2 regions of the Rhizobium sp. 01T417 genome follow, and region 1 is predicted to be linked to the other one. Evidence: riboswitches for the same ligand, from Rfam matches in the RefSeq annotation. Region 1 holds a riboswitch; the other holds the start of a gene.

Region 1 (11,253 bases):
CAAAAAATGACTTCGTAGTCGGGCCAATCCAGGATCAGCGCGCTTTCGAGTGTTTCCCGCGAGAACTGTTCTATGCCGCAAAGGGGTATCACTATCGAGACAGGCGGACGCACAGCGACACTTGGCGTCTTGTCTTGGCGGGACCGAATTCGCCATCCCGCGATCATAAGGCTGAGGGTATTGGCTGCCAACAGGGCACCGGCGACGGCAATGATATACAGCATCAGTCATTCCAGCGGTGAACAGCGCCGGAATGAAAACGAGTCTCAGCGCTCGGTGAGTCAAAACATCACCGTCAGATGACGCGATGATGACATCTACCCAACGGTGACGCCTTAGTCATGCGAAGATCCACAGGATCTGTCTGCCGACGAGGACCGGCTTGCCCGCCGCGACGCCGATGCCGACGGGCCCCGGCTCAGTGTTTCTTCCTCAGCGCCCTCTGGATCTTCACAACCTCACCCTTCATCAAGATCAGGAAGTGCTTCTTGTCGAGGCGATTGGCGACCTCGCCATCCATTGTCATGTAATCGGTTCTGGGCCTAGGGATGGCTTCATCGGCAACCCTGATCTGTTCGATGACAATGCAGGGATTTCCTGCGCCGCCCGTGCATTTGAACCGCCGCGTCTCCTGATACTGTGACATCAACGCCCCTCCTAGCTGACAGCAAGCATCATCGTTTCCGACGCGGCGATTTCAAGTTTTATTTTAGTCATTACTGAAATGGATGGAGGGGAGATCGCCGAGATGAGCGGACAAAGCCCGGTGCTGGTTTGGACAGCGCCGGGCCTCTGCGACTGCAGTTGAGGGAAACGCAGTCAGCGCAACGACAAAGCAAAGCGTGCGTTGCCCACAAGGAACGGCTCCTAGCATCGGATGTTCCGACAATTCGAGGCATTGTCGGACGAGCCGTGTTTTGGTGCGCGCCTTTGCGCGTCGGCACAATGAGCGGCTGCCGTGCGCGTGATATCTACCGTGGCGCCTCGGCGGTGAACACCAGCGCTGACATCGGCCCTTCGATCGGACCTTTGCCGAAAGCCTGCTCGAGAGCCGCCGTGACTCGTGCCACGACGTCGAATTTCGGGTTGCGGGCTTCGATTTCCATGCGGAGCGGGCTGCCCTTGCAGAAGGCGGTTGCGGCGTCCCTTGCCGAGGACGCATGGGCAGTCTTTTCGACCTTGGTGAAAGCGGCCGACTCGAATCCGGCCCGTTCGAGTTCCGAGAGGATCGCCTCGGCATCAAAATAGCTGTGCGGCGTTCGCCGGAAGAAGTCCAGCGGATCTTCTGGAAACAATGCATCCGTCTCAGTCATCATGACCTTTGCGAAGGCGTTGCTCTCGAGGGAGTCCCAGGTGCTGAAGAGGAAGGTCCCTTTCGGCTTGAGTACGCGGAGGATTTCGCGGTAGGCGCGTTGCTTATCGGGAAAGAACATGACGCCGAACTGGCATGTGACGGTGTCAAAGATGTGATCGGGAAAGGGCAGGCTCAACGCGTCAGCCTGTCGCCATGCGATATGCCCGCCAGAATGTCTCAATGCGGCGACATCCAGCATCGCCTGGTTCAAATCGGTGGCGATGATTTGGGCGTGCGGAAGCGCCGACGATATCGCGCGCGTGAGGGCCCCGGACCCTGCTGCGACTTCGAGAACGCGGTGCGGATGAACCGATGCCAGGCGCTGCGCCAGATCGGCGGCATAAGGGTCAAACAGGATCGGCACCAGATACCGATCGTATGCTGCAGGGATATCGCCTTGGAAACACGCATCGTTCATCGCGATGGTCCTTACGCTCCGTCGCCGCGCCCGGAGCGTATATTAGAACCTTTCGATGCGTCTTTGAAGCCGCTGGCGGCGCTCGCATCTTCAGCGAGGGACGGTCATACCTAGTGCCTGTAGGTCGAGGTCATCAGCGAGATGCCTCGGCAGTCGAGCCAACTGATCTCGTGTGCGATTGCGTGTCTGACGTGAGATCTGACGAGATCTGAATGCGTAGAAGATGTCGAAGATTACAATGAGCGTGTTCATCGCGGCCTCCTTTCATCAGTACTAGCCGCTATGAACCAAGGGTATTGTCGGGTTGACTTTCAATCAAACAAAATGATATGGAAGTCAAATTCAGAAAAATTGAAAGATGTGACGATGAGCATTCCCTTTCGCCGTCCCATTCCTCTGCTTGACAACGACGTGCTGCGCACCTTCGTTGCCATTGCAGAGACCGGCAATTTTTCCACGGCCGCGGAAGCCGTCTATCGGACGCCGTCGGCGGTATCCATGCAGATCAAGAAGCTGGAAGAGCAACTCGGCGCCACGCTGTTTCTGCGTGATGCGCGATCGGTCAGTCTGACCCAGCATGGCGAAGTGCTGCTCTCCTACGCGCGCAACATCCTCGCTCTGTCGAACGAGGCCGTCTCGCGGTTCATCATGCCCGAGCTGAGCGGCGTGGTGCGGCTCGGTGCGCCTGAAGATATCGGCGAACGGCTGCTGCCGAATATCCTGAAAAGCTTCGCCGAGAGTTTCCCGAGCATCATGGTCGATGTCACCATTGACATGAGCATCGGCCTCAAGAAGCGCATGGAAGAGCAGCGCCTGGACCTGGCACTGATCAATTGCGCGACGCGTCCGCTGCCGACGGATGGGGAGATCGTCTTCCGCGAGAGGCTTGTATGGGCCGGTGCCAAATGTGGTACGGCGCACCGCCGCGATCCGCTGCCGATCTCGATCTGGGAGGATGGCTGCATTTGGCGCTCTGAGGCACTGTCTCAGCTTGAGCGAATGAAGCGCGGCTATCGTGTCGCTTTTCTTAGCGGTCACACCATGGCCCAGCGAGCGGCCGTCGTTTCCGACCTCGCGATCGCGCCCCTGCCGCGCTCCTATGTCACTGATGAGATGACAATTCTCGGCGTGCAGGAGGGGCTGCCCGAACTCGGTTCCTTCGACATCAGGCTGCTCACTGCGTCACAGATGAACAACCCGATGCGGGCGGTAGCCGATAGCATCCGCTTTGCCTTTGCGGAAAAAGCCAAGGCCGTAGCGGCTTGACAACTTAGTACGGACCTCTTTTCTTCCTCCGGGGTTTAATGCGCGCGGAGTCGCCCGCGCGTGGACGATTGAAAAGAAGGATTTCGCAATGACGACAATGGCCAAGATCGGCTCCGCCCTCGCAATTCTGCTCGTGCTTTCTTCGTGTGGAAACACAATCCGCGGCATCGGTCGCGACACGGCAAATGCCGTAAACGCGACTCAGGATGCAGGTCGTTCGGTCGGTCGCGCGGCCACCAGGTAAGACGGCGTCAGATCACCGCCGGCGGGTAGGCCCTTTCCAGCCCGCCGGAACGCGAAAGCCCACTCCGGAACGCCGCATAGGCCGGGTGCTGGCTTGATTTCGCTGCCTCCATGAGGCGTATCTGCAGGCGGGCCGGCGCTGCGCCGCCAATCCATCTCCCAAGGCTCTCGAGTTTCAGCGTATTCAGGAATGGCGCGCTCGCGGCATTGTTCAGGTGACGGTGAAGACCATCGATGACGTTCTCGTCCTGTGCCGCATTTTCCATCAGCAGGGAGACGTAGGATTTTTCCTGCTCCTCCAGGCTGGCAAGCTTCGAGGCGATTGTGTCGCGGTCGGGAAACGGGGTGGATGTCATCTTTTTTCTCTTCGTCTGGGCAAGCAGCTTGGCACGATTGGGTGCCGCCGCTTACAGGAAACCGATACCGTCAGAAGACGGCTGCTCCTTTTCCCCGCTCACTCTTGCGCGAATCCTGCGCTGACCGATCGAAGAATATTGCACCGTCTGGTGAGCGATTGCTTTGCTCTTCCTAGAGCCCGGCCTTGACCTTCTGCGCGACATCGGCAGGAACCCATTTGGTCCATAGCGCGGCGTAGTTCTGGAGGAAGTAGACGGTGGCTTCCTCGTTGCTCTTGTGGTTGTCATCCTGCCAGGCGAGCACTTCGTTGATTGTCGTATTGTCCCACGAGCGGAGCTTCAGGTAATCCATGGCCGGTCCGGCACGGTCGGCGAAGGCTTTGGTGACAATCGTAAAGGCCCGTGAGACGGGATAGGAATTCACCTGCGGCCGCGCGCAGCCGGGGACAGATGTGCACTTATCCCATTCTGCCTTGTCATGACCCACGCCGAAGCTCAGGCGCGTCATGTCGTATTTGCCGAGGACGGCCGTGGGTGCCCAGTAATAGCCAAGCCAGCCCTCCTTTTTCTGGAAGGCGTTTGCGATAGAATCATCAAGGTCCTGTGGGCTGCCGGTTTCGATCAACTGAAACCCGCTCTTCTCGGCGTCCAGCGCGCGGAACAGGTTGGATGTCGAAATCTGACAGCTCCAGCCGACGGGGCAACTAAAGACGGCGCCCTGCGATGCATTTCCCGGCGCGGGGAAGAGTTCCGGATGCTTGAGCGCATCCTGTACGCTGCGGATATTGGGGTTAGCGTCGGCGACGAATTTGGGTATCCACCAGCCTTCGACAGCTCCCTCCGAAAGGATTTCCGCCGCCAGGATCAGCCTGCCTTCCTTGACCGCACCGTCGAGTTCTGTGCGGACGGAATTGATCCAGAACTCCGAAGCGATATCCGGCTCACCGTTCTCGTTCATCGACAGGAAGGTCGGCATCGTGTCGCCCGGGACGATTTTGACAGAGCAGCCATAACCCTTCTCAAGAATGAACCTGTCGAAGTTGGCCGCAATACCCGCCGAAGCCCACTTCATTTCAGCGATGGTGACGTTGCCGCATTCGGCAGCCTGCGCAGTCGTAGCGGCCGCACAGATTCCTGCGGCGAGCAGGATCGACGTGCAGAGAGATCTCATTTGCCTTCCCATTCTTGCTGCCCCGCCACAACTAGGCGTTCCGCGTCTTGCGGAGATCTTTATCCTGTTTGTCCGGCTATTGCTGTGGCGCTCGTCTTGATGCCTTGGAATGGCAGCCTACGCGTTCGGCTGTGGAAATCAATCGTTCTTCTGTGCATGAGGCGTGAAGTCTAAGCGTCTGATTTGAAAACGTATTGCCAGCCCCACCAAAAGGTTACCACGAGCGTCCCAAAGCCGGAAAATGCCGAAATTCATCTTTGCTTAGGGAGTTGCTAACCGTCCGGTAACAATGTGGCGGTATCTGTTCTTCCGTGGCGGGGGACACCGCCGCTTCTCCGGATCAGGTAATGCGTCCCGGAGAACGTGAGCTTCGCCGTGTATGGGCGAATGCGCCAGCGTATTTCGGCAGGCCGCGCTACCCTAAGCGGGTGACGTGGCCTTCGCATTTTCGGCGCTTGCGATTGACCACGGCAGAGAGGCCGTTGTAGGCGGGGGTCGGGTTCTCCGGAGTTCCGTGACAATGACCAAGGCCATCATGCTGCAAGGGACCGGCTCCGATGTCGGCAAGACCGTTCTTGTCGCGGGGCTTTGCCGTCTTGCTGCCAATCGTGGCCTTTCGGTCCGTCCCTTCAAACCGCAGAACATGTCGAACAATGCCGCGGTCGCCGACGACGGCGGCGAGATCGGCCGGGCGCAATGGCTGCAGTCGCTTGCCGCGCGTGTGCCGTCCTCGGTGCACATGAATCCTGTATTGCTCAAACCGCAATCCGAATACGGCAGCCAGATCATCGTTCAGGGCAAGGTCTGGGGGCAGGCCAAGGGACGGGACTATCAGAAACTCAAGCCAGCGCTCCTCGACTACGTGATGCAGAGCTTTTCGGCCGTTTCGGCCGGAGCGGATCTTGTGATCGTGGAAGGCGCAGGTTCGCCCGCCGAAATCAATCTCAGGGCCGGCGATATCGCCAATATGGGATTTGCCACCCGTGCCGGTGTGCCTGTCGTGCTTGTCGGCGATATTGACCGCGGGGGCGTGATCGCCTCGCTGGTTGGGACGCATACGATCCTCTCCGAGGACGACCGGGCAATGATATCCGGCTACCTCATCAACAAGTTCCGTGGCGACGTCTCGCTCTTTGATACGGGTATCGATGCGGTGCGCCGCTTCACCGGATGGCCATGCTTCGGTGTCGTGCCGTGGCTCAGGCACGCTTCGCGTCTGCCGGCCGAGGACTCGGTGGCGTTGGAACGCCTCGCACGCGGCGGCACGGGGGCACTCAAGGTCGCCGTGCCGGTCTTTACCCGCATCGCAAATTTCGACGATCTCGACCCCTTGAAGGCGGAGCCGGATGTCGATTTGGTTTTCGTCCGCGCGGGCGAGCGGCTGCCTGCGGACGCGCGGCTGGTGATCTTGCCCGGTTCGAAATCAACGATATCAGACCTGGCTGATATGCGTGCGCAGGGTTGGGATGCCGACATACTGGCCCATGCGAAGCGGGGTGGTCGGGTGATCGGGATTTGCGGCGGCTATCAGATGCTCGGGCGCAAGGTCCATGATCCCCTGGGCATCGAGGGACATGCGGTGGATATGGCGGGCCTCGGGCTGCTTGACGTCGAGACGGAGATGGCGCCTGAAAAGACCGTCCGCAACAGTGTTGCGACAGCAGTGGAGGACGGGTCCCCGCTTTCCGGCTACCAGATCCATCTCGGTATCACCTCCGGCGAAGACTGCGGCCGGCCGTTCGCGATCGTCGATGGTAGGCCGGATGGCGCGGTATCGGCAGACGGCCGGATTGCGGGAACCTATCTGCATGGGCTGTTCGCCAGCGACATCTACCGTTCTCGCTTGCTGCGCAGCTTTGGCCTTTCGGGCGACACGAATGACTATCGTGCCGGCGTCGAGAAAGCCCTGGACGACGTTGCGGCCGAGCTGGAAGCCTGTCTTGACCGGCGCTGGCTGGACGAACTTCTCGGCTAGATCTCGCCGGATATTTCGCGGCGGCGGCGATCGAGTTCTTCGCTGTAACGGCGCAGCGTATGCGCCTCGCTCAACTGGCCGACGACCTTGCGCTCAATCAGATTGTTGACGACGGCGAGCGCTTCGCTTTCGGTCTTGTCGAAGATGGCGGCTGCCTGCTTGGCGTTCATCCGCGGCTGCAGGAAATCGTTCTTGTAGCGGATGAATTCGCTGAGATCCTTGCCGGTTTCGTCGGTATCGGTCAGGTTCGCGTAAATCTCCGGAACGAGCACGAGGCCGCTGTACTTGCCGGTACCATCGACCAGGACGACCCGCTGCGCCGAGCCGATGGGGAAGCGTTCCTTGAACTCATCGATCGAGAGAGCGGCATTGGCGGTCTTCACATCGGCGCGCATCAGCCGGTCAACCGTTAGGTTGCGGATCCAGCCGACATCGTGCGCGCTGCGAATGCTCTCGCCGCGCAGGTGGAAGCGCCATGTTGCGAAGGAGTAGCCGAAGGTGCTGCGGACGACGAGCGAGGAGGTGATGACCGCCGCCAGCACAAGCGCCGTGATCGGAAAGTCGCCGGTAATTTCGAGAGCAAGGAACGTCATCGTCAGCGGCCCGCCGATGACGGCGACCGCAAGCGAACTCATGCCGACGACCGCGTAGATGACCGGTGTCAGCGTAGCGTGAGCGAAGTAGGGGGCGGAATAGGCGAAGAACTTGCCTACCAGCGCGCCCATGAACAGCGACGCGAAGAACAGACCGCCTCTGAAGCCCGAACCGATCGAGATCGCGGAGGCGAAGGCTTTCAGGAGGAACAGGCCCACGAGCACCGGAATCGCGACGTCGCGCCCGAGGTTGAGGTGGAGCGCGCCATGTCCTGCCGACAGCACCTGCGGTGTGATCAGCGCGAGGAGGCCAACGACGATGCCGCCAAGGGCAGGGCGCAGCGGCGTCGCGATCGAACTCCGGCGAGCCAATTCCTCGATCCAGGCAACGCCCTGCATGATCATGATACCGACACCCGCACAGAATGCGCCGAGCAGGAGAGCCGGGACGTAATCAGCCGGCATGACCGTACCGAATTCGCCAACGTCGATCAGGAAATCGCTGCCACCGAGCAGCCGAGCCACCAGCGTCGAAACCAGCGCAGAAACCACAACCGGCGTTAGAGAGACGATGGTGTACGAGCCGATGATGAGCTCGAAGGCGTAGAATGCGCCGGTCAGCGGGGCATTGAAGGCAGCGGCAATCGCACCCGCTGCGCCGCACCCAACGAGAACGCGCAGGTCCGAGCGGCGAAGCTGCAGCTTCAGCCCGAGCTTCGAGGCCAGTCCGGCCGCCAGCTGCGTGTAGCCGGCTTCCAGGCCGACGGAGGCCCCGAAACCATTAGAAATAAGATTTTGGACTGCGACCAGAATGCTATCGGTGAGAGATAGCCGACCGCCATGCAGTGCGTTCGCCTCGATCGGATCCACCATCGGCTTCTTGCGGGTCTTGGCAAGCACGAACAGCAACAGACCCAGGAGAATGCCGCCGCAGACCGGCGCCGTCAGCAACAGCAGCTTGTTGTCGATCTGCGACGAACTCAGTCTCTCGACGTCGCTGATTCCGAAGATCAGGCTGTGCATTTCGCGGGAAATGAGACCCATACCGGTCACTGCCAAACCCGATATGACACCGACGATCGCGCCGGCGATGACCATCCCCATCTCGCTGCGGCGCAGCAGGGCGCGCATCCGCCCTATATCGAGAAGGGTATGAAACGGACCGAAGCGGCGAATATCGATTTTGAGGAGCATGGCAGGAAAACTAGGCGGGCGCAGGCGCGTTCAAGTGCGAGGAAGGGAGGGGCAAATCAGTGGCGCGACCCGCTTGCGATGCAATTGCGGCAAAAGACCGGCGCGGACAGTAATTATTTATGACGTAAGCCACTGATAAAAGACGATAAATCTTGTAGAGTAGGTCGACTTGACAGCGTTTCGCGGCGATGACGGCAATCTTAGGAGCGACGGCTTTTGATTGACTTCAGGAGTGGCCTTGCCTAACGATGACGCCATAACGGATGGTTCCGGACCGGTTGAATCGGTGCGGATGAAAAGGGAATATGAAGCGGTGGACCCAATTCGGGCACCGTCATCAGAGCCGACCCCGCGACTGTAGAGCGGTCAGGGTTTTCCGTCCGGCGTTGGTTTCGCGTGGCTGACAGCCTGCAAGGGTGCAGGCGGGCTGTGCGAAAGTGGCGACGGAAAAGTCACTGGCAGTGTATCATGATCAACCGGGGCAGGACGCCTCTTACGTCTACGAATCGTCCGCCTTTTCATGAAATGCAGCCGGGAAGGCGAGGAAGATCCGCTGGCACGATCTGGGGCGACCGGTTTCCGGTTTGCCCCGATCGCGGCCAAGACCCGCGAGCCAGGAGACCTGCCAACTGTGCCGGGCGAAAAGCCCATTCCTGGGTGATGCCCGCTGCCAGCACGGAGGTTGTCATGGCTGAAAGACAGATTTGCCGGCTGCGCTCCGCAGTCGTTCCGGTCTCTCGCGGAAGGCTTCCGAAGATCGGTCAGCGTTTTCCATGAGCCCGATATCATCAGGCGCGACTTTCATCCTGGGCGGCGCGCGCTCGGGCAAATCGCGTTTTGCCGAGCAACTGGTCGTCTCGAGCGGCCTGGAGCACCATTACGTGGCGACCGGTCGGGCTTGGGACGACGAGATGCGCGCCCGGATCGACAAGCACAAAGCCGATCGCGGCGATCTCTGGCATACCCATGAAGAGCCGCTGGATCTTGTCGGCTGCCTGCGGGCGATCGATGGCGAGAAGCGGGCAGTTTTGGTGGATTGCCTGACGCTTTGGATCACCAATCTGATGATGGAAGACCGCGACATAGGGGCGGAATTTGCCTCGCTTGTGGCGTATCTGCCGACGGCACGAGCCCGTCTCGTCATCGTTTCCAATGAGGTCGGTCTCGGTATCGTGCCGGAAAACCGCATGGCGCGGGAGTTTCGGGACCATGCCGGCCGTCTGCATCAAATGATCGCGGCCGAGGCCGTGGATGTGTATTTTATCGCGGCTGGACTGCCGTTGAAGATGAAGGGTTGAATTTCATGAACCAGCAGAAAATTCCGGCGACCGTGATCACGGGTTTCCTCGGCGCCGGCAAGACGACGATGATCCGCAATCTGCTCTCCAATGCCAACGGTAAGAAGATCGCGCTTATCATCAACGAATTCGGCGATCTCGGCGTCGACGGCGACGTGCTCAAGGGCTGCGGCGCGGAGAACTGCACCGAGGATGACATCATCGAGCTCACCAATGGCTGCATCTGCTGCACGGTTGCCGACGACTTCATTCCGACGATGACCAAGCTTCTGGAGCGCGAACAGCGCCCCGACCATATCGTTATTGAAACATCCGGTCTCGCGCTGCCGCAGCCGCTCGTTGCGGCGTTCAACTGGCCTGATATCCGCACGCAGGTCACCGTCGATGGCGTCGTTACCGTTGTCGACAGCGCCGCCGTTGCCGCGGGCCGCTTCGCGGACGATCACGATGCCGTCGAGGCTCGTCGGGTCGAAGACGAGTCGCTCGACCATGAGAGCCCGATCGAGGAGCTTTTCGAGGACCAGCTGACCTGCGCCGATCTGATCGTACTCAACAAGACCGACCTTCTCGACACCGCCGGCCTTGGTCGCGTGCGCGATGAGGTTGCTTCCCGTATCGCTCGCAAGCCTGTCATGATCGAGGCGCGCAATGGCGAGGTTCCGGCAAGCGTGCTGCTCGGGCTCGGCGTCGGTACGGAAGACGATGTGGTCAATCGCAAGTCCCACCATGAACTCGAACACGAGGACGGCGTGCCGCACGATCATGACGAGTTCGACAGCTTCGTGGTCGAGCTTGGTCCTGTTGCCGATCCGGCAGCCTTCGTGGATGCGCTGAGGGGCATCATCGGGGAACATGACGTGCTGCGGCTCAAGGGCTTCATCGATGTTCCCGGCAAGCCGATGCGCCTGCAGTTGCAGGCGGTCGGCAGCCGGATCGACCACTATTTCGATCGCGCCTGGGCGCCGGGCGAAGCACGCGGCACCCGTCTTGTCGTCATCGGCTTGCACGAGATGGACGAAGCGGCGGTGCGCAAGGCGATCGAAGCGCTGGCATAAGGGAAGACCGATGCATCTGCTTCTGGCACAGCAGGGAACAATCAGTGACGCCGAGGAGGCGATCGATCTCGGTCAATCGCCCGGCGATGTCCTGTTCCTGTCGGCTGCCGATACCGAGCTTGCCGCGATAGCCGCCGCTTATGACGAACCGTCGGCCGGCTTCTCGCTGCGGCTGGCAAGCCTGATGAGCCTGAAGCATCCAATGTCGGTCGATGCCTATATCGAGCGGACGGCCCGCCACTCCAAGCTAATCGTCGTGAGGGCGCTGGGTGGCGCCAGCTACTTCCACTATGCGCTGGAGGCGCTCCATACGGCGGCAGCTCGATCTGG
Region 2 (11,253 bases), 120 kb from region 1:
GCCATCGCGGCACTTGCGCGGGAGGAGCCGTCCGACGTCGCCGCCCGCGCCTATTCGGGCGAAACGCCGGTCTTCGGCCCGAACTACCTGATCCCTTCGCCCTTCGACCCGCGCCTGATCCTGCGGATCGCCCCGGCGGTCGCGAGGGCTGCCGCCGAAAGCGGTGTCGCCCTGCGTCCGATCACCGATTTCGACGCCTATCTCGACCAGCTCAATCGTTTCGTCTTCCGTTCGGGCTTCATCATGAAACCGATCTTTGCTGCGGCGAAGAATGCCGAGCGCAAGAGGGTCATCTTCTCGGAAGGTGAGGATGAACGCGTGCTGCGCGCCGCGCAGGTGCTGCTGGAAGAAGGCATTGCCGAACCGATCCTGATCGGCCGCCCGCAGGTCATCGAAACGCGCCTCCAGCGCTACGGCCTGCGCATCCGCCCGCTTTCGGATTTCGACGTCATCAACCCGGAAGACGATCCGCGCTTCCGCGAATATGTCGATCTCTACTTCTCGCTGGTCGGGCGTCGCGGCGTCATTCCGGAGGCCGCCCGCACGATCGTTCGTACCAACACGACCGTCATCGGCGCGCTGGCGCTGAAGCGCGGCGAAGCCGACGCTCTGATCTGCGGCCTGGAAGGCCGTTACGAGAAACATCTGCGCGACGTTCGCCAGATCATCGGCAAGCGGCATGACGTCTGCGACTTCTCGGCACTCAGCCTGCTGATCTCGCAGCGCGGAGCCACGTTCTTCACGGACACCTACGTCACCTTCAATCCGACTGCGGAAGAAATCGCCGAGTCCGCGGTTCTCGCCGCCGAGGAAATCAAGCGCTTCGGCATTACGCCGCGCGTGGCCCTCGTTTCCCACTCGAATTTCGGCTCGCGTGAATCCGAGAGCGCGACGAAGATGCGTGCTGCTCTCAAGCTCGTTCGCGAAGCAGCCCCGGAGCTTGAAGTCGACGGCGAGATGCATGGCGAGAGCGCGATCTCCGACGCCCTGCGCAAGCGCGTCATGCCCGACACGACCCTGCATGACGAAGCGAACCTGCTGGTCTTCCCGAACCTGGATTCGGCGAACATCACCCTCGGCGTCGTGAAATCGATGATCGACGGCTTGCATGTAGGGCCGATCCTGCTGGGCGCTGCGCTGCCGGCGCACATCCTGGCGCCCTCGGTGACCTCCCGCGGTGTCGTCAACATGGCTGCCCTCGCCGTCGTCGAGGCTTCACAGCCGGCGTGATTTGCGGCCGATCGAGAAAATGCGCTAAGATTCCGACTGCAGCCTGTTAAGACAAACGGGCTAGCAATGGAGGCGCGGCGGGACGCCGCGCCTTACGACCTGCTCACCGATGGGACGATGCCTTGAACCGCTGGATTCTGTCATTCGCAGCCGCACTTGTGTTGATCGGCCCGGCCCATGCCCAGGTGCCGGCGATCTGCGGAGACCTGCGTGCCCGCCTTGCCGATCTGCCGCAAATCATCGGCAGCACGCCCGAGGTGCGCAAATTCGCCAGCGCCATCGCCGAACAGAACCTTGAGCTTCGCAAGGTCCGTAGCGATCTCCGTCAGAACGGCTGCACAAGCGGCAGCATGGTCGTGATCGGCGACGATGACGGCTATTGCGGGGAGCTTGAGCGCGCGGAGAGCAAAATGGTCGACAACATCCGTTATCTGCAGCAGCGGCGCGACGAGCTGCGTGGCCAAAGCGAGGATGTCCGCACGCGAAACGAGCTTCTTGCGGCGCTCGATGACAATGGCTGCAACGAGGAACAGTGGCCCGCCGACAGCGGCGATGGATATGCACCGCCTCCAAGCATTGAAGATCAGGCGCTGCGAAACGACACCTTCGTACCGCCGGGTGGCGATCCCGGCCAGCGCCGATACCTCCCCGGCATGTCGACGCCCTCTCATCTCAATACCGTCTGTGTGCGCACCTGCGACGGTGGCTTTTTTCCGTTAAGCTCGAATGCAACCTCGCAGGACTTCGCCCGCGATGCCGACACCTGCTCGAAGATGTGTCCCGGCATCGACACCGAGCTCTTTTATCATGACGTCTCCAGCACTGAGACTTCACAGATGATATCGGCGGCGACGGGCGCTCCTTACAGCGCAATGCCGAACGCTTTCGCCTACAAGAACCGCAAACCCGGCGAAAAATCATCCTGCAGCTGCGACCTCAACGCCTACTATGAGCGGATGCGAAAAAGCCAATCGATCAGCGAACCGCCGCAACAAGGATCGATCACCACGATCGAAACCAAGAAGCCCGAGCCAGCGAGCAAGGTCGCCGCCCCGGCTGCACCGCAGCCTCAGGTGCCGGACAGGCCATATGATCCGGCGACCAACAAGGTGCGCCAGATCGGTCCGCAATTCTTAGCCGGCGACCAAGGCACAATCGACCTCAAGCATCCGGCAAAGCCGGGCCCTCAGCCGCAGCAGCAATAGCCGCCCTCAGTCCGCTGGATTGTCCCAGCGATCCGTAAACACCAGTTCCTCCAGCACCAATCGCTGGCGCCATCCTTTGACGGCGAGTTCCGGCTGGTCATAGAGCCGGTCGACATAGCCGACGCAGAGCCAGGCAACGATCTCGACCCGATCAGGAACACCGAGGATGTCCTTGATATCGGACTCGTGAAAGATACTCACCCAGCCGACCCCCACGCCTTCGGCTCGGGCGGCGAGCCACAGATTCTGCACGGCGCAGACCGTGGAGTAGGAATCCATCCGCCGATTGTGCGTCCTGCCAAGAACGACATCGCCGCAGCGGTCCGGATCGCAGGTCACGCAGATGCTGAGCGGTGCGGTTCGGATGCCCTCAAGCTTCAGCGAGCGATAGAGCTGTTGCCGCCCGCCTTCAAACATCTCGCCGGCCTCGCGGTTGGCGCGATTGAAGGCCTGCCACGCGGCCTCCTTCACCTTGTCATCGCGCACCAGGATAAAATTCCAGGGCTGCATGAACCCAACGGACGGCGCGTGATGCGCGGCCGTCAGAAGCCTTTTGACGACGTCGTCCGGTATGGCATCCGGGAGAAACTCGGAACGCACGTCGCGTCGCGTCGAAATAGCCCTGTAGACGGCGTCGCGTTCCTCGGTCGAAAAGGCTGCGGCTCCCGACAGGGAGCCTGAATGGTCTGGTCGCATCGTCAATCCCCAACAACACAACCGCCCGCCGTCCACGCGGGTCAGTCTATGGTGTCGGGCCGGTCTTCTGACTTGGCGTCATCCGACTGCCGCGCCTTCCCGGTACTGGACCAGTGGCTCTTTGCGGCAGCCGTCAGCCTTACAGCGTTGGGCACGTTTCGGTCTTTCACCGAATTCCCGATTCTCCCGCCCGCGGCGGGCACCCGACGGACGCGTCTATGCCCATAAACCCTGGCCGACGCAATCCCTTAATCCGAGACGGGAAAGTAGCGCACATAGGCGAACTCATCACCTGACGGCGACCAGTTGGGCACGTTGATCGTTCCCTGCCCGCCGAAGAGATCGAAGAGCATCGTCAGGTTTCCGCCGTCCATGTCCATCAGCCGCAGGCGAACATCGAGATCGCGTGGATGGTCGAACACATCAGGATCGTAAGAAAGGATCAGAACCTTGTCGTTGTTGGGCGACGGATGGGCAAACCAGTTCCCATAGTTGTCACTGGTGACCTGCTCGAGACCGGTCCCATCGGGATGGATTCGCCAGATTTGCATGAGGCCGGTGCGGCTAGAATTGAAGTAGATCCATTGACCGTCGGCGGAATAGTCCGGCCCGTCATTGCGTCCCTCGCCGTGGGTCAGCCGCTTTTCTTCGCCGCCGTCAACGGAGATCGTGTAGATATCGAACAAATCGTTGCGGATGCCACAATAGGCGAGTTGCTTCCCGTCGGGCGACCAGCCGTGCCAATAGGATGGCCGATTTTGCGTCACCAGCCGCGGCGTACCACCTTCGGCCGGCAGCACATAAATCGTCGACTTCCCGAACTCGGTTTTGTCGGAGATGACGATCTGGCGGCCATCGGGCGAAATGCCGTGGTCGTTGTTGCAGGTCGTCGCAAAGCCGGTATCGACCTTGCCGACCTTGCTCGAACCATCAAGTGCGAGACGGTAGAGGAGTCCGTCGCCGTTCAACAGCAGATAGGTCCCATCCGGCGAAAAATTCGGCGCCTCAACGAGTTGCGTGGTTTGCCAGACGACGCGCGCCTCGCCTGTCCTGATGCTGTAGATCTCAACGGAACTGCGCAATCTGAATCCTCCTAAGCATCGAATCCGCCAGACCTACGACGGCTCGCCACTCAGCACAAGCAAATGCGCCTGACCGAGAATCTGGTCTGGAGGTAGTTCCTGCGTGATGGGCGTTTTATCCACCGATCACAAATGCAGGAAACCTAACGGTTCATCTAGCATTCATGACGAAGATGTGACAGTTCGACGAAGCTTCTATGACGTCGGAGTTTTCCAGTTGATCGCGTTGGTAATGAGGTCTGCAGCGGCAGCGCGTTTTGCGTCGCTTTCCACCGATTTCGGGGGAAGCGCTCGGTCGCCCGCCCTACGCACCGCACTCAGCGTTGCTTTTTGTGCCCTGCTTGCGCTCCTTGCCACCGCCACTGTGGAGATCATTGCCCGCGATGGGTTGGCCGACGTCCGCGAATTCCTGACATCGCCTGTGCGTCCGGGGATGACGACGGTTGTGATGTTGACTGTCCTGATGCTGTCGCTCGATGCAGTCCTGGGCCGGCGGTTCATTTCGGCGCTGATCGTTCTTCCGCTTGTGATCGTCCCCGCCATCGTATCCAACCAGAAGCAGCACTACCTTTCGGACCCGCTTTATCCATCGGACGTCCTTTTCGGGCGGCAGATCATGGAACTGCTCCCTGTGATGGTGCGCGACCGCCCCTGGACGGCCGTTGCGATGCTTGTCGGCATCGTCTTGTCCGTTACCGCGATTGTCTTCCTCTGGCGCTTCGCCTGGCGCAACTTCCCAAAGCTCCCAAGGGCCTCTCGCGTCCGCCGGCTTTGCGTCGGCCTGCCCGTTATCGCGGCTTTCGGGTCCTTGATGGACTATTCCCAATATTCCTTCATCCGTGACCGCCTGCAGGTGGTTCCGATGATGTGGGACCAGAAGGAAAACTACCGCAGCAACGGCTTCATCCTCGCCTTCATCTTCAACATTCCGATGGCAGACGTGGCAGCGCCTGTCGGCTTCGGTACAGAGGCGCTCGACGCCATCCCCGGCCGCAACTACGGCTACCTCAGCGGGCCACGCGAAAAGCCCGACGTGATCATGCTGATGAGCGAGTCATTCTGGGATCCGACCCGCCTGAAGACGCTGAGCCTGTCGCCAGATCCTATGCCGACGATCCGTGCAGAGCAGTCCGGCTATGTCTTCTCGCCGGAGTTTGGCGGCATGACCGCCAATGTCGAATTCGAGGCGCTGACAGGTTTCTCCAACGCCTTCCTGCCATACGGCAGCATTCCCTACCAGCAATACATCCGTCGTGATGTTCCCTCGCTCGCCACGTTCTTCCGTGGCGAAGGTTACGCGGCGCGGTCGCTTCATCCGTTCAGCGGCTGGTTCTGGAATCGCAACGAGGTTTACAAGGACTTCGGCTTCGAGCAGTTCCGCTCCGAAGAAACCCTGCCTCCCATGGAAAAGCGAGGCATCTTCGCTTCGGACGAGTCGCTTATGAAGGAGATCATGAACGAGGCTGACGGCATGGATCGCCCGTTCTTCTTCTTTGGTGTCACCTTGCAGGGACATGGCCCCTACGAACCGAACCGTTACGCCCACAACACTATCGACATCAAGGGCAACCTGAACGATGCCGACCGCGCCACCCTTGGCACCTATACGCAGGGTGTCAAGGAAGCCGACGACAGCCTCAAGATGCTGATGGATTGGGCAGAAAAGCGCGACCGCGAAACGATCATCGTGCTGTGGGGCGACCACCTGCCCCCGCTCGGCAATGTCTACATGGCGACCGGCTACATGCCGGACCAGGTTGCCACCCGCAAGGCATCAGTGAGCGTCATGAAGCAGGAACACGAGACCCCGCTCGTCATCTGGTCGAACAAGAAGGGCAGCAAGAAGGATGTCGGCACCATCAGCCCCTCACTGCTTTCGTACCACCTCCTGAAGTTCGCCGGCTTCGAGCATCCCTACTACACGGGCTTCCTCGGCCGCGTGCAGAAGAAGTACAGCGTCATCGACCGATATCAGCTCATTGCCCGCGACAACACGGCATCTCCCGATTGGGTCCTGAAGCCGAAGAACCTCGATCCCCTCGTCCGGGACTATCGATACCTCCAGCATGACATCATGTTCGGCAAGGCTCAGACGCTCGAGCGGTTCTTCCCGCAGCATGCCTGGCTCTATGCGCAAGGCACATAGAAAAGCGGCACAAGCCCGCATTGCAATTTGAAAACATTACGGAATACTGGCGCCCGAGCGATCTAGCATTCGGAGTCGGCCATGCATAACCTATCGGACCTCATCCACCATCACTTCGACAAGCCGGCCTACGAACTCGGCGAGATCGAAAGGCGCGTTCTCGCGAAGGCGCACGAGCGGAAGATAATCTCGACCGATATCAATGCCGCTCTTCAAGCCGAATCTTCCTCCGGCCAGCGCTTGGCAGATACGATTGCGCGTGTTGGCGGCTCGTGGAGCTTTATTATTGCTTTCCTGCTCTTCCTGGTCTGCTGGTGCGTTGTAAACACCATTGTATTGCTGACGCGCGCCTTCGATCCCTATCCGTTCATTTTCCTCAATCTCGTGCTTTCGATGCTGGCGGCGATCCAGGCTCCGATCATCATGATGTCGCAAAACCGCCAGGCGGAGCGCGATCGTTTCGAGGCGGCAAAAGACTATGAGGTCAATCTCAAAGCAGAACTGGAAGTTCTATCCCTGCATCAGAAGATTGACATGCGCGTGCTCACCGAAATTGCAGCATTGCGCGAAGACATCGAGCGTTTGAACCAGCGTCTGCCCAGTTGATCGAAGGATCCGGGATCGCTTGAATTTAACTATACCAATCGATTAACGATCCGCTAACCAAGTCCCGCATTGAAACATCGACGCAAATGTTGGAGGAGCAACGGGAACCAATCCGATCCGACAATACGATACGATGCTCACTGGCCGACTGCATACACGCGACGAAATCCTTCATCACCCTCTGTTTCTGTCGATCGAACGCCAGATCGCACTCCACCTTATCGACATACACAAGCGCGCTCCTCGCCTTGCCCGCCTCGCCGCCTCGCACCAAAAGTGGCTAATGACGCAAACGCTGTTTGCCATGCATGCCGGACGAGACCGAGGCAACCCACGTTCGGGGCTCACGGCCGGCCGCATGATGCAGGTGGCCAAAGAGTTCGATCTCGCCAGTAAGAATACGGCTGCGTCGTTCCTTGCAGAACTGATTGCCTATAAGTTCCTGCGGGATGCTGCCGATGAAACGCCCGACCGGCGCCTGCGTCGCCTCGAGACGACCGAGGCGAGCGAGGAGGCCATGGCCTCCTGGTTCCAGGGCCATATGGCCTGCCTCGATCAACTCGACGGCGGCAATCGCGCAAACCTGACCGCTGACACCCCGCGGCTCTTCCTTCTCGCACAGCCGCGAGCTGCGCGTGCCCTTATCCAGGATCCGGTCTGGAAGGAACCCCGGAGCAGCATCGGGCATTTCCTCTGGTCGGATGTCGGCGGCCTCGTGCTGCACGATCTGATCAGCCGCCTGCCGGACGACGCGCGGGAGCATGATCGCACTCTGCTGAAAGGCGTGACGATCAGCGAAATCGCGAGCGACTTCGGCATCTCCCTCACCAACTTGAAACGGATGTTCAAGAAAGCAGAAACGGACGGCATGCTCGGCTGGGAAAACCCGCGCAACCGTGGCACGCTATGGCTTTCCAAGACATTCATCGAGGACTATTTCCACTGGCAATCCGCAAAGTTTGCCGAATTGGACAGCGCTATCCACTGGGCGGCCGGCCAAATCCGCTAGAGCATTCCGCCGATGCGAACTCATACGGAGCGACGTCCGATACGGTAGTCAGAGCGCGCCACCCGCCACCATCGTATAAAACAAAAAAGCCCGGCATCAGGCGGGCTTTTTCTTCTATTTTCGATCAACCGTTGACGGCCATGCGCTTTTCGTCGCGCCCGCCCTTCATGCGCTCGGCCAGCAGGAAGGCCAGTTCGAGCGCCTGGTCAGCATTGAGACGCGGGTCGCAATGCGTGTGGTAGCGATCGTGCAGATCCTCGGCCGTGACGGCGCGGGCGCCGCCGGTGCATTCCGTCACGTCCTTGCCGGTCATCTCGATGTGGATGCCGCCCGGATGCGAACCTTCTGCACGATGGATCTGGAAGAAGCTTTCGACTTCCGACAGGATCCGCTCGAACGGACGCGTCTTGTAGTTGTTCAGCGTGATCGTGTTGCCATGCATCGGATCGCACGACCAGACGACCTTGCGCCCCTCGCGCTCGACCGCGCGGATGAGACGCGGCAGATGCTCGGCAACCTTGTCGTGGCCGAAGCGGCAGATCAGCGTCAGCCGGCCCGCTTCGTTTTCCGGATTGAGAATGTCGATCAGGTTCAGAAGATCGTCCGCCTGCAGAGACGGACCGCACTTCAAGCCGATCGGATTCTTGATGCCGCGGCAGTATTCGACATGGGCATGGTCTGCCTGGCGCGTGCGGTCGCCGATCCAGATCATGTGGCCCGAAGTCGCGTACCAGTCGCCAGACGTCGAGTCGACGCGCGTCAGCGCCTCTTCATAGCCAAGCAGCAACGCTTCGTGGCTGGTGAAGAAGTCCGTCTCGCGCAGGCTCGGATTGTTTTCCGCGCTGATGCCGATCGCCTTCATGAAGTCCATGGTTTCGCTGATGCGGCCGGCAAGCTTGCGGTAGCGCTCACCCTGCGGGCTATCCTTGACGAAGCCAAGCATCCACTGATGGACGTTCTCGAGGTTCGCGTAGCCACCCATTGCGAAGGCGCGCAGCAGGTTCAGAGTAGCGGCCGACTGGCGATAGGCCATAGCCTGGCGCTCCGGGTTCGGAATACGTGATTCTTCCGTGAACTCGATGCCGTTGATGATGTCGCCACGGTAGCTCGGAAGCGACACGCCATCCTGCGTCTCGATGCCGGAAGAGCGCGGCTTGGCGAACTGCCCGGCGATGCGGCCGACCTTGACCACCGGCAGCTGTGCCCCGAAGGTCAGGACGACGGCCATCTGCAGGAACGCACGGAAGAAGTCGCGGATGTTGTCGGCGCCATGCTCGGCAAAACTCTCGGCGCAATCGCCACCCTGCAGCAGGAAACCGTTGCCTTCTGCAACGTTGGCGAGATGCTTCTTCAGCCGGCGTGCTTCACCCGCAAAGACAAGAGGCGGATAGGATGCGAGCTGGGCTTCCGTTGCTGCCAATGCGGCCTGGTCCGGATAGTCCGGAACCTGCTGGATCGGTTTTTGCCGCCAACTACTCGGTGTCCAATTCTCTGCCATCTTACTCACCTGCTCCACCATCCGGTCAGTCCGGATGTTCCGTCCTAAAAATGTTGGGCGGCTTATAACCCTTTAGTGCCATCTTGCATAGCGGCGTTCCGCTCTTCGACACTGAGGATTAAATCGGCGACCACGCGCGATATAAAGGAATTCGATGACGTATTTTCAAACAGAAAACGTACGATCAACGATCACTATACCAAGACGGTTTGTATCCAATTTAAGCTTGTCTCGGAAAAACGCCGGCAATTCTAATGAAGCGTCATACAGGCGCTCTTCCTCAACGTGATCCGCACGCCCCACATCACCAGCTGCTGGCGTCAGACATGAACACCGTCCCGAATGCGATAGCTCGGGGCATACATTGTGACGAGCTCTTCCGCGGCCGTCGGATGCACGGCCATCGTCCGGTCGAAATCGTCCTTCGTGCAGCCCGCCTTCAGCGTAATTCCAAGGATCTGGGCCATCTCACCGGCGTCGTGGCCGAGGATATGCGCGCCCACAACCTTTTGGCTGGCAGCGACCACAATCAGCTTCATGATCATCTTCTCGCCACGCCCCGACAGCGTCGCCTTCAGTGGACGAAACTGCGCACGGTAGACCTCGAGCTCCTTGTAGCGCTTGCCCGCTTCCTCCTCGGTCAGCCCTACGGTACCGATCTCGGGCTGCGAGAAGACCGCCGTTGCGATCGTCTCGTGATCGGGCTTGGTCGGATTGTCCTTGTACTCCGTCTCGATGAAGCACATTGCCTCGTGGATCGCCACCGGCGTCAACTGTATCCTGTCGGTGACATCGCCGAGCGCATAGATGTTCGGGACGTTGGTGCGAGAATAGTCGTCGACCACCACCGCTCCGCGCTCGTCGGTCTTCACACCGGCGGCTTCCAGGCCTAGGCCTTCCGTATTCGGAATGCGCCCGAGCGCCAGCATCACGACATCGGCAACCAGCGTGCCGTTCTTCAGCGTCTCGACGGAAAGACGACCGTCCTCTTTCGATACCTTCTGCAGCATATCATGGCAGAGGATGCGGATGCCCTTGGCGGTCATCGCCTCGTGCAGTCCCTGGCGGAGGTCCTGATCGAAGCGCGACAGAATCTCGGCGCCGCGATAGATCAGCGTCGTCTCGACGCCGAGGCCGTGAAAGATATTGGCAAACTCCACCGCGATATAACCGCCACCCGCAATCACAATCGCCTTCGGCAGCTCCTCCAGATGGAAGGCCTCGTTGGAGGAAATGCAGAGTTCGTTCCCAGGCAAAGCCGCGTGCGGGTTCGGGCGGCCACCGGTCGCGATCACGATGGTCTTCGCGGTCACCGTCTTGCCGGTATTGACCAACCGGACCGTATGCGCGTCGACCAATTCGGCACGTGTTTCCAGGATTTCGGCGTTGGCGCCGGCCAGTCCCTTCTTGTAGAGCCCTTCCAGTCGCGCGATCTCGTTGTCCTTCGCGGCAATCAGCTTCTTCCAGTCAAACGAGCTCTCGCCGACCGTCCAGCCGAAGCCAGCGGCATCCTCGAAATGTTCATGGAACTGAGCCGCATAGACAAAGAGCTTCTTAGGCACGCAGCCGCGGATCACGCATGTTCCGCCGTAGCGGTACTCCTCTGCGATCGCGACCTTCTTACCGAGCGAGGCTGCAACGCGGGCGCTTCGCACACCGCCTGAGCCACCGCCAATGACAAAGAGATCGTAATCGTAGGACGTCATGAGAAACTCCGGATGGAATCGGCTGGTGAGGTGAAAGTGATATAGTATCGGCGGCCGCAAAAACAAAAGCCCGGA

The links. A riboswitch is a leader RNA that binds a small molecule or an ion and turns the genes downstream of it on or off. The one in region 1 is predicted to bind cobalamin.
Region 2: another riboswitch for cobalamin. It lies ahead of bluB (5,6-dimethylbenzimidazole synthase); the one in region 1 lies ahead of cobU (bifunctional adenosylcobinamide kinase/adenosylcobinamide-phosphate guanylyltransferase).

The regions. Positions count from the first base shown of each region.
Region 1 covers NZ_JBFTQH010000001.1:38,005-49,257, forward strand. The annotation lists gene AC1DPR_RS00175 (glycosyltransferase) at 1-224, opposite strand, end outside; gene AC1DPR_RS00180 (hypothetical protein) at 419-646, opposite strand; gene AC1DPR_RS00185 (class I SAM-dependent methyltransferase) at 972-1,772, opposite strand; gene AC1DPR_RS00190 (LysR family transcriptional regulator) at 2,097-3,038, shown strand; gene AC1DPR_RS00195 (entericidin domain-containing protein) at 3,127-3,282, shown strand; gene AC1DPR_RS00200 (hypothetical protein) at 3,290-3,637, opposite strand; gene AC1DPR_RS00205 (glycine betaine ABC transporter substrate-binding protein) at 3,810-4,808, opposite strand; gene AC1DPR_RS00210 (cobyric acid synthase) at 5,329-6,783, shown strand; gene AC1DPR_RS00215 (chloride channel protein) at 6,780-8,570, opposite strand; cobalamin riboswitch at 8,818-9,214, shown strand; gene cobU (bifunctional adenosylcobinamide kinase/adenosylcobinamide-phosphate guanylyltransferase) at 9,344-9,868, shown strand; gene cobW (cobalamin biosynthesis protein CobW) at 9,874-10,923, shown strand; gene cobN (cobaltochelatase subunit CobN) at 10,934-11,253, shown strand, end outside.
Region 2 covers NZ_JBFTQH010000001.1:161,931-173,183, reverse strand. The annotation lists gene AC1DPR_RS00855 (NADP-dependent malic enzyme) at 1-1,230, shown strand, start outside; gene AC1DPR_RS00850 (DUF2865 domain-containing protein) at 1,353-2,435, shown strand; gene bluB (5,6-dimethylbenzimidazole synthase) at 2,442-3,131, opposite strand; cobalamin riboswitch at 3,172-3,353, opposite strand; gene AC1DPR_RS00840 (TolB family protein) at 3,380-4,213, opposite strand; gene AC1DPR_RS00835 (LTA synthase family protein) at 4,431-6,359, shown strand; gene AC1DPR_RS00830 (DUF1003 domain-containing protein) at 6,441-6,965, shown strand; gene AC1DPR_RS00825 (hypothetical protein) at 7,099-7,974, shown strand; gene AC1DPR_RS00820 (class II 3-deoxy-7-phosphoheptulonate synthase) at 8,099-9,472, opposite strand; gene gor (glutathione-disulfide reductase) at 9,793-11,178, opposite strand.